DNA from 3 places in the Peribacillus muralis genome. Region 3 is predicted to be linked to each of the others. Evidence: riboswitches for the same ligand, from Rfam matches in the RefSeq annotation. Region 3 holds a riboswitch; each other region holds the start of a gene.

Region 1 (3,278 bases), 2.1 Mb from region 3:
GTCTTGAATGAATTCATCGAAATAGGCGACCGTTTGGAATGAGTTCGCATCGATTTCGCCCTCGCTCAAGGCAAGATTTGGTTGAATATAATCATTAAACGTGACCAGCTCGATGTTAAGGTTCTTCTTTTTGGCTAATTCGACAATGTACTCCCACGTTCGCGTATCCCCACTGCTGACACCGACTTTCACTGTTTTCACATCATCTGAACCGCCTGATGCCCCCTTCTCGTTTCCGCATGCTGCCGTGATAAGTGCAAATGTCAATACGATGATCGTTACTAAAATTTTCTTCATGTCTCCTACCTCCTGATATGTTTATCTTCTTCTGATTTTTCTGGAAACGAAGTTCCCGGTGGATTGCAGTAATTGAACGATGATCACGAGCACTGCTACCGTGACGACCATCGTCATCGTATCGAATCTTTGATAACCGTAAGCCAAAGCTAGATCCCCGACCCCGCCTGCACCGACCGCTCCTGCCATCGCCGTGGCACCAACAAGCCCGATCGTCGCTGTTGTAAATGTAAGGATCAGCGAACTGAGTCCCTCAGGAATCAAAAAGCGATAAATGATCTGCCATGTTGTCGCCCCCATTGCCTGGGCTGCCTCGATGATTCCTTTATCCACCTCCAACAGGGAGTTTTCCACAAGCCGGGCAATATAAGGCGCGGCGTAGAAAACAAGTGGAACAATTGCCGCATTCGAACCAATTCCCGTGCCTACGATCCATCTAGTGAACGGAATGATTGCAACAAGCAAGATGATGAATGGAACCGAACGCACAATATTTATGATTGGGTTCAATACATTGAAGATCCATTTATTATCCATGATGTGACCCTTCCTTGTTATGACGAGCAAGACGCCCAGCGGAAGTCCGATCAGTCCGGAAAAAATCAACGAGAGGGCTACCATATAAAGAGTGTCGCCGAAAGCAGTCGATAGCTGATCTGCCGTTATTTCCATTCCCCAAAGTGAATTACCCATTTACCTGCACCTCCTGGACGAGAATTCCCTCATCTTTAATATATTGATACGCCTCGGCTACCTCTTGTTTGTCACCTGTCACTTCGATGATCAAATTCCCAAACGGCGTTTCTTGAATTTCGGAAATATTGGCAGATAATACACTTAAGTGAACATCATATTTCTTCGAGATCGTCGAAAGCAGCGGGGTACCGGAAGTAGTCCCAATAAAATTAATTTTCCAAATAATCGGAACGTGTGTCCCTATCCTTTTTAGGAAACTTTGCGGAATCTCATCATGGATCACCGTTCTCACGAAGTTTTTGGCGATTTCGGTTTGGGGCTTGGCAAAAACCTCGAACACTGACCCTTGTTCAACGACGTATCCACCCTCCATCACCGCCACCTTATTGCAAATTTCCCTGATCACGGACATCTCATGGGTGATGAGCAAAATGGTGATATCGTATTCTTTATTGATTTTCTTCAACAGCTGCAGAACGGCACTCGTTGTTTGCGGGTCCAACGCAGATGTCGCTTCATCACATAAAAGGATCGATGGGTTGGTGGCCAATGCCCGCGCAATCCCGATTCGCTGCTTTTGACCGCCGGATAATTGTTCCGGATAGCTCTTTGCCTTACTGGATAAGCCGACGAACTCAAGCAGCTCGCCAACCCTGTCTTTGATTTCCCTACTCGGCGTGCCCGATAAAACGAGCGGCATCGCAATGTTATCAAAAACGGTCTTTGAGTTTAGTAAGTTGAAATGCTGAAAGATCATCCCTATTTTCTTCTTTTCTGCCCGCAATTCCTTCGGGTTCAATGAAGTGAGCTCCTTCCCGCCGACGATTACCCTACCTTCAGAAGGATGTTCCAGCAAATTGACCAACCTGATCAACGTACTTTTCCCAGCCCCGCTATAACCGACAACACCGAATATATCCCCCTTCTCAACGGTCAAATCAATTCCTTTCAATGCTTCGACGGTCTGCTTCTTTGTTTCGTAAACTTTTTTAACATGCTGAAACTCTATCATCCTGTCTCCTCCCACGTTGTTCATTTTTTCGATTTCATATCAGAGAAGAGCTTTGCCATGAATAAACAAAAGAGGCCTCCTCCGTCATCAGACAGAAGAGGCCTCTTTTAGAAATAAAAAAGAGTAAACTCTTAATTTAATTATCTAAGAAAAGCTCCTTCTTATCTTTCAAACTTTCGTCCGTTGGAATTAGCACAGTATTTTTACAAAAGTAAAAACCCGCTGCCGAGGTATCATAGGGCCAAGTCCCTCCACATCTCTTGATAAGAAATAACGTAATATTTAATTATGTCCTTCACTATAAACTCAAATTTCGTAGAAGTCAACCACCATTTCCAACATTCGAAATATTTTAATAGGATAGTTAATTTATCGTTTATTTACTATATCAAAATACTTATAGCAAGAATTTACTCATTCTCCATACAGGATACCTTTCGTTTTCCTCCCGTAGCTTCACCATTCCTGACTTCGAATATAAACGAAGCGCATCCTGATTATCTGGAGACACCCTTAACTGATATTCGGATACCCCGAATTTCCTGAAAAAGAATTCTGCATAGCTGACCAACTCCTTGCCAAGCCCTTTACCGCGGTATTCCGGAATAAGATAAAACAGATTCACATAGCCGATCTCAGCCCCGTCATACTGGCGAATTTGAAGCTCCATCTGTCCGATCGGCTTCCGATCCCGTTCGATGATCACCTGCCCATCCGGAAACTGGCACACCCTCTCCCGCATTCGCTGCAGATAGGCCTCTTCATCGCCAAAACCTTCTTCCGACCCAAAGCTTACCACATACGAATCCTTCCGGAATGCAACGATTGTTTCCTTATCTTTGTCGATATTAATGGTTCGAAAGATCATTCCATCTCCCTCTTTCGTTTTGTTGGGATAATTTCTTGATACGTTCATGCACACTTTGCTGTTAATAAGAGGGCAATTCGTTTTCGTCCCTTGATGAAAAAACATTTGCCAGCTGCCATTACGATATTGCCAGATTGAACTTCTTATCGTATGCTCGGCCATCACTTCATCAAAATTCAGAAACTTCGTTAACACGGTATCTTCGGATAAGGGATGCATGTCAAAATCGCTTAAGATCATTCTGACCCCATACAATCGCTTTTTGACTATATCCGGCCTGAACTGCCGAACTTAAAGAAGCCACCCTTCAATATCCGTGCAAGTGCTTCCACTGATTTACGAATCTCGGACGTTACTAAACTCTCCTCCAACTGCTGCAAATGTTCTTTTAAAGAGAAAGCTTCG
Region 2 (3,278 bases), 1.6 Mb from region 3:
TCCTTCGTATCGGTGTTCAAGACTTTACCTCCTCACGCTGCTTTAAAATCTCCATTACATCATAAAACGTTTCGAACCCTCGATGCGGCAGACCTTCACTTATGCATTTCTCAAGCAATATATCACGGGCTATAACAAAATCAGCCCGTTTTGCCGCTTCAAAATCAGTCACGGAATCACCAATTACATACATGAAGTCATCCGCACCAGCCATTTGCCTCATAATCGACGGCTTACAGCAGCCGCACTCATTATTACATTGCTCATCACAAGCATGCGGCCACTCAATATAGATCTTTTTCTTATCAAAGTGGGCATTGTTACAAAAAACCGTGCCTGTGGGCAAGATGTCATTTAATAGTGGGGCAATGAAAAAATCCATGCCTCCGCTTACGATATATAAAGGAAACCCAGCTTGTTTCGTATACTCAACGAAATCATGGAAACCTGGCCGGATGTGTGCTTTCTCCTTCACGAATTGAATGATTTCTGCCTTCAGGTCACTATCAAGCAGGGAAAACATTTCCCCAACCCCAGAGGATATGCTGATTTTTTGCCGAAGAACGTCATCCTTCAACCTTTCCCATTCCGGGGGAGCGAATTTTTTCATGATGGAAATGATGTTATCCGTGTTGGTTATCGTTCCGTCAAAATCACAAAAGATGATTGGTTTCATGCTTTCTCATAGTCCTCCCCATAAAACAAGCGCTTTTTTTAATGCTTCTTCATTTGACGCCGCCTCAGCTAGGTCCTTTCCTTCAAGGACGGCTTCCACAGCAGAACGAAAGGCCTCTGCCCCGCCCTTAGCTCCGTCAGGGTGCCCGTGTATTCCGCCTCCGGCATTGATGACACTGTCCAGTCCGAAATCCTTGATCAAATCGGGTACCATCCCTGGATGAATACCAGCTGAAGGAACTGGAAATGCTTCTTTCCATGAAGGTTCGTCTTTCGTCAATGCACTGGCGATCGCCAATGCTTCCTCTTTTTCAAGTGCGACATTTCCATAAGGGGATGGGAATAATGATAGATCCGCACCTGATAGCCTGACTAATTTACCAAGCAATAGTGGATAGCCGACACCATAAAAGGAGGATGAGCCCAACGCTCCGCTAAATGACGGATGGGCCATGATCGGCAGCTTGATTTGATCATGTTCACTCAGGGCTTGCAATACATCCAAGCCATATGTATGGACGTTGAACAATAAAGCGTCTGCACCCGCATCTGCCGCTTGTTTCGCCTTATCCAATAACTCGAATGTCTTTCCTGATAGATTGACGGCATATAACGTCCGGTGACCAGTACTTTCATGGACTTCGGTCAATATTTTCTTGCCGGTTTTGATTCTTTCAATAAATGGCGTCTGTCCCTGATCAAAGAGGATTTCATCATCTTTAACAAGGTCGACACCCCCCAACGCTTGTTGCTTCAATTGCTCATTATGGAACGTTAGATCACGCCCTAATACACCTTTGAAAATGCTCATGACTAGCGGCCGGTCATACACTCCAATCTTTTTCCTGATTCCTGTAATGCCATATCTGGGACCGGGGAAAGCTTTTTCGATATCCCCGATAAAATCAAGGTCGATCAATTTAACCGCACCGTCCAATGACAGTTTTCCGAAGACCGTGGTCAAAATGGCTGGCAAATCATTTGAGAAATTTCCTGCCGGATACGCGATTTTAATGATCGAACGATACACCTTACGATCGAAGTACCGGTTTGCCCCCTCTTCTTCGGAAAGCGGCGATACGGAGACGACGCGACCCTTATGCTTTTCCAGCTGCTTTTGAACCAGCTGGGGCAGGTCCGTCCATGTTCCTACAGTCAGGCCCAAGGCGATGCCTTCCGCTTTTTTTTCGTGATTCCCATTAAAATCATGAATTAAATAAGTGGCGATTATCTCGCTCATTTGATCACTCCTATAACACGTTAGTAATCTCACGAAGTCATTATCGGACTCTTTAATAATAGTAAAAGCCCCTTCATGACGAAGAGGCTTTAAAAAAGCCATCTTCTTATCTCCCAGCACATATGCTGCAAGAATTAGCACCGTGCCCTGTGGACGAGAAAGTCCGGCGGAGGATTCCGCCCCATCTTACAATGGAATTACGGTCGGTTGCTGGGCTTCATCGGGCTAGTCCCTCCACCTGCTCAAAATAAGAAAACGCTGATATATAGGTACATGGTAGTTTCGAAAGATTAAGAATTTATTTAGTATTCTGACAGGTAATCCATACTTTGTCAATAAGTTTTTAATTGTATGAGGATTCACTAAAGTTTAAAACAGATTTAACCTGCGTATCCGCCCTACAGCCTCCTTGAGCCGCTCTTCGGAGGTCAGAAGCCCGACCCTGACGTATCCTTCGCCAAATTCGCCGAACCCATTTCCAGCAGCTACCGCCACGTGGGCGTGCGTTAATAAATGATCGGCAAAGCTCTCGGAGGTGAATCCCGTTGGTATTTTAAGCCAGGCAAAAAAAGAAGCATCCGGAGCTTTAACCTCCCAGCCAATGTCCCGTAACCCCTCGATGAAAACATTCCTGCGCCCCTCATACACCTTCACCAATTCCTCTACACACTCTTGCGAATCAAGCAAGGCGGTTGCTGCAGCCTCCTGTATCGCCGGAAAAAGGCTCACATATAAATGGTCCTGCAGCAGTTCAAGAGCTTCAATGACACTTTTGTTGCCTACAGCAAAGCCGACCCTCCATCCTGCCATATTGTAAGTTTTCGAGAGTGTATATATTTCTATCCCGACATCCTTCGCTCCCTCTGCCTGGAGAAAGCTAATCGGTTTTCTTCCAGTGTAACCTATTGCCCCATACGCAAAATCATGGACCACACAAATTGAATGCTCTTTAGCATAGGATACGGTTTCGCTAAAAAATTCTCCGGTTGCGGATGCACCTGTAGGATTATTCGGATAGTTCAAGAACATCATTTTGGCTTTATCGAGCACATCTTTATGTATAGCTTCGTAATTCGGTAGAAAAGCATTTTCCTCCTTCAACGGCATGCGTTCCATTTGCGCCTGAGCCAAAACGACACCGGAAAGATAATCAGGATAGCCGGGATCTGGTACGAGTATCGTATCTCCTGGATTCAATAAACACTGCGGCAATTCGACAAGTCCTGCCTTACCGCCAAAAAGAATGGCTATTTCACTTTTTGGATCGAGCTTGACGCCATATTCCCGTTCATAAAAGGAAGCTGCAGCATCTTTTAAATATTGATGTCCCCTGAACGGCGAATATTTATGGTTGATCGTTTTT
Region 3 (3,278 bases):
TCTTTAATCTTATCTTCATTGGCAGTGATGCCGACTGCACAGTTATCGTTGAAGGAATGAATGCCGTCCGTCAATAATTTAACCGTTTGCAGGAAGTTATAGATGATCACTGGCTTGAATACGTTCAATTCGAAATTTCCTTGGCTGGCTGCAAAACCAATCGTAGCATCGTTACCGACGATTTGTGTTGCAATCATGGTAAGCGCTTCACTTTGGGTTGGATTGACCTTGCCTGGCATGATGGAGCTGCCTGGCTCGTTTTCCGGGATGGCAATTTCACCGATTCCGCTTCTAGGGCCACTTGCCAGCCACCTGACATCGTTCGCTATTTTCATCAAGTCCGCTGCCAATGCTTTTAATGCACCATGGGCATATACGATTTCATTATGGCTTGTCAGTGCATGAAACTTATTATCCGATGTGACAAAAGGATGTCCTGTATCCGCTGCGATTTGTTTTGCGGAAAGTCCCGGGAATTCTTTTTTTGTATTGATTCCGGTTCCAACAGCCGTTCCGCCTAAAGCTAGATTCAATAATTTTTGGCTGCTTTCCTCGATCATCGCCAAGTCTTTATCCAGCATCGCTTTCCAACCGGATATTTCTTGTCCTAAAGTTAACGGAGTTGCATCTTGAAGATGTGTCCGGCCGATTTTCACGACATCCCAAAATTCCTTTTCTTTTGCATCGAATGTATCTCTTAGCACTTTGATGGCAGGAACCAACTTTTCAGCAACTTCCATGAAGGCTGCAATATGCATGGCAGTCGGGAATGTATCATTGGAGCTTTGGGCTTTGTTAACGTCATCATTCGGGTGAAGGGCTTCCGCTTCCCCCATTTCCTTTAACCATTCATTTCCTTTATTGGCGACCACTTCGTTCACGTTCATATTACTTTGTGTGCCGCTCCCCGTTTGCCAGACAACAAGCGGGAAATGCTCATCGAGCGTACCTTCGAGGATTTCCCCGCATATCTTGACGATGGCATTCTTTTTCACTTCCGATAGATCACCAAGATCATAGTTCACCTTTGCAGCAGCTTGCTTAACGTATGCAAAAGCACGCACCAACTCAATCGGCATTCTTTCATTACCGATTTTGAAATTGTTCCGGCTTCTTTCCGTCTGTGCTCCCCAATATTTATCGGCAGGGACCTTCACTTCACCCATCGTATCTCGTTCGATTCTGTATTCCATGTGTTCTCCTCCTATGGTTGCACTATTCATCGAATACCCTATGTAATAAGAAATGAATAATGTCGTAATATTCTTTCTCTCCATCCATTGTACAAACTTTATTATTTTAAAGCAAAAAAAACCGGTCAAGCCTGCTCATTTTTCTAAAGGGTCCATAAATGATGCACATGATGCTCACGGACTCCTGCATTACTGGATATTTTTTTACAGCGTAAATTGTTGGTACGCTTGGCTTCTCCAAGCCCATTCGAGCAATACCCGGCCAAATTGCGCTTGACAGTTTTTTGTATATATAGTAAATTCAAAAGAAATTGAATAATCTAAACTCTTATCGAGAGAGGTAGAGGGAACGGCCCGATGACACCTCAGCAACCTTCATTTGTTTCAAACCAATGAAAAGGTGCTAATTCCACAAGTTTTTAAACTTGGAAGATAAGAAGAATGACTCGTCCTCACTTAATCAAAGTCTTCTTCTTAAAGAAGACTTTTTTTTATTTTTATAACAAAAAAGGAGCAGTGAAAATTATGTACAAAACTGAAACATATCTTGCTCAATTGGGAAATCGCAGTGAAACGGTGACAGGAGCGGTCAATCCTCCCGTCTACTTCTCGACAGCCTTCCGTCACGAAGGTATTGGCCAATCGACTGGTTTCGATTATACAAGGACAGGTAATCCCACACGCCAACTATTGGAACGTTCGATTGCCGATCTAGAAAAAGGGGATCAAGGATATGCCTGCAGCTCGGGAATGGCCGCCATTTCTACAATTTTGGCGCTTTTTAAATCGGGAGATGCATGGATTGTCAGCGAAGATCTTTATGGCGGTACATATCGCCTGCTTGAACAAGGCTTTAAGAAATGGGGATTGAAGTGTGACTATGTAAACACTTGCTGCTTGGAGGATATCGAGAATGCCATCACTCCTCACACGAAGGCCATCTTCATCGAAACTCCCACTAACCCCCTTATGCAGCAAACGGATATTGGCGCCATTGCAACACTTGCCAAACGATTCAATATATTGCTGATCGTCGATAATACGTTTTACACGCCTCTCATTCAACAGCCCATCCTTCTTGGCGCCGATATCGTGATTCACAGTGCTACGAAGTATCTCGGCGGCCATAATGATGTACTCGCCGGACTGATCGTTGCTAGCGGAGAAGAATTATGTGAATCACTCGCCTTCCATCACAATGGAACAGGAGCTGTTTTGAGTCCCTTTGATTCATGGTTATTGATGCGTGGAATGAAAACTCTTGCACTTCGGATGGAACGCCATGAAAAGAATGCGAAGATACTTGTAGAATACTTGTCGGAGCATGATTGTGTTACGGACGTATTTTATCCCGGAAGAGGAGGCATGATTTCATTCCGAATCATTGATGAGTCCGCTGTCAACCCATTTCTACAATCACTCTCACTCATTTCGTTTGCAGAAAGCCTTGGCGGTGTTGAAAGCTTCATCACTTACCCCGCCACACAAACACATGCCGATATTCCTCTTGAAGTCAGGACGGCAAACGGGGTTTGTAATCGCCTGCTCCGCTTTTCCGTAGGCATCGAAGACAGCGGAGATTTGATTTCCGACTTGCAGCAAGCCTTCGCGCAGGTAAAAAGGGAGGCCCTACGATGACGGATCATGATTTTAGCTTTGAAACCAAATTGCTTCATAATCAACATAAATTCGATGCAACGACTGGAGGTGTGAGCGTTCCCATTCAGCACGCCTCCACTTTCCATCAATCCGATATCGATCAATTCGGCAAATATGATTACAGCCGAAGCGGGAATCCCACTCGCGAGGCATTGGAAGAAATCATTGCCGAACTGGAAGAAGGCACACATGGCTTCGCCTTTTCATCAGGCATGGCCGCCATTTCAACAGCTTTTCTGCTGTTATCTGCCGGGGACCATATCATCATTTCCGAAGATGTGTACGGGGGAACGTTCAGGATGGTCACCACCGTACTGACCCGTTTCAAAATTGAACATACCTTCGTTGATATGACGGACCTCGAAAGCGTCGAAGCAGCCGTTCAGCCAAATACGAGGGCCATTTACATCGAAACGCCTTCAAATC

The links. A riboswitch is a leader RNA that binds a small molecule or an ion and turns the genes downstream of it on or off. The one in region 3 is predicted to bind S-adenosylmethionine.
Region 1: another riboswitch for S-adenosylmethionine. It lies ahead of ABE28_RS19170 (methionine ABC transporter ATP-binding protein); the one in region 3 lies ahead of ABE28_RS05515 (methionine biosynthesis PLP-dependent protein).
Region 2: another riboswitch for S-adenosylmethionine. It lies ahead of mtnW (2,3-diketo-5-methylthiopentyl-1-phosphate enolase); the one in region 3 lies ahead of ABE28_RS05515 (methionine biosynthesis PLP-dependent protein).

What each region holds. Positions count from the first base shown of each region.
Region 1 covers NZ_CP017080.1:3,942,218-3,945,495, forward strand. The annotation lists gene ABE28_RS19160 (MetQ/NlpA family ABC transporter substrate-binding protein) at 1-297, opposite strand, end outside; gene ABE28_RS19165 (methionine ABC transporter permease) at 319-969, opposite strand; gene ABE28_RS19170 (methionine ABC transporter ATP-binding protein) at 983-2,005, opposite strand; SAM riboswitch class I at 2,164-2,275, opposite strand; gene ABE28_RS19175 (GNAT family N-acetyltransferase) at 2,403-3,113, opposite strand; gene ABE28_RS25855 (hypothetical protein) at 3,140-3,278, opposite strand, start outside.
Region 2 covers NZ_CP017080.1:2,715,781-2,719,058, forward strand. The annotation lists gene ABE28_RS13135 (methylthioribulose 1-phosphate dehydratase) at 1-20, opposite strand, end outside; gene ABE28_RS13140 (2-hydroxy-3-keto-5-methylthiopentenyl-1-phosphate phosphatase) at 17-676, opposite strand; gene mtnW (2,3-diketo-5-methylthiopentyl-1-phosphate enolase) at 683-1,915, opposite strand; SAM riboswitch class I at 2,019-2,169, opposite strand; gene ABE28_RS13150 (pyridoxal phosphate-dependent aminotransferase) at 2,285-3,278, opposite strand, start outside.
Region 3 covers NZ_CP017080.1:1,156,722-1,159,999, reverse strand. The annotation lists gene fumC (class II fumarate hydratase) at 1-1,193, opposite strand, end outside; SAM riboswitch class I at 1,519-1,632, shown strand; gene ABE28_RS05515 (methionine biosynthesis PLP-dependent protein) at 1,719-2,831, shown strand; gene metC (cystathionine beta-lyase) at 2,828-3,278, shown strand, end outside.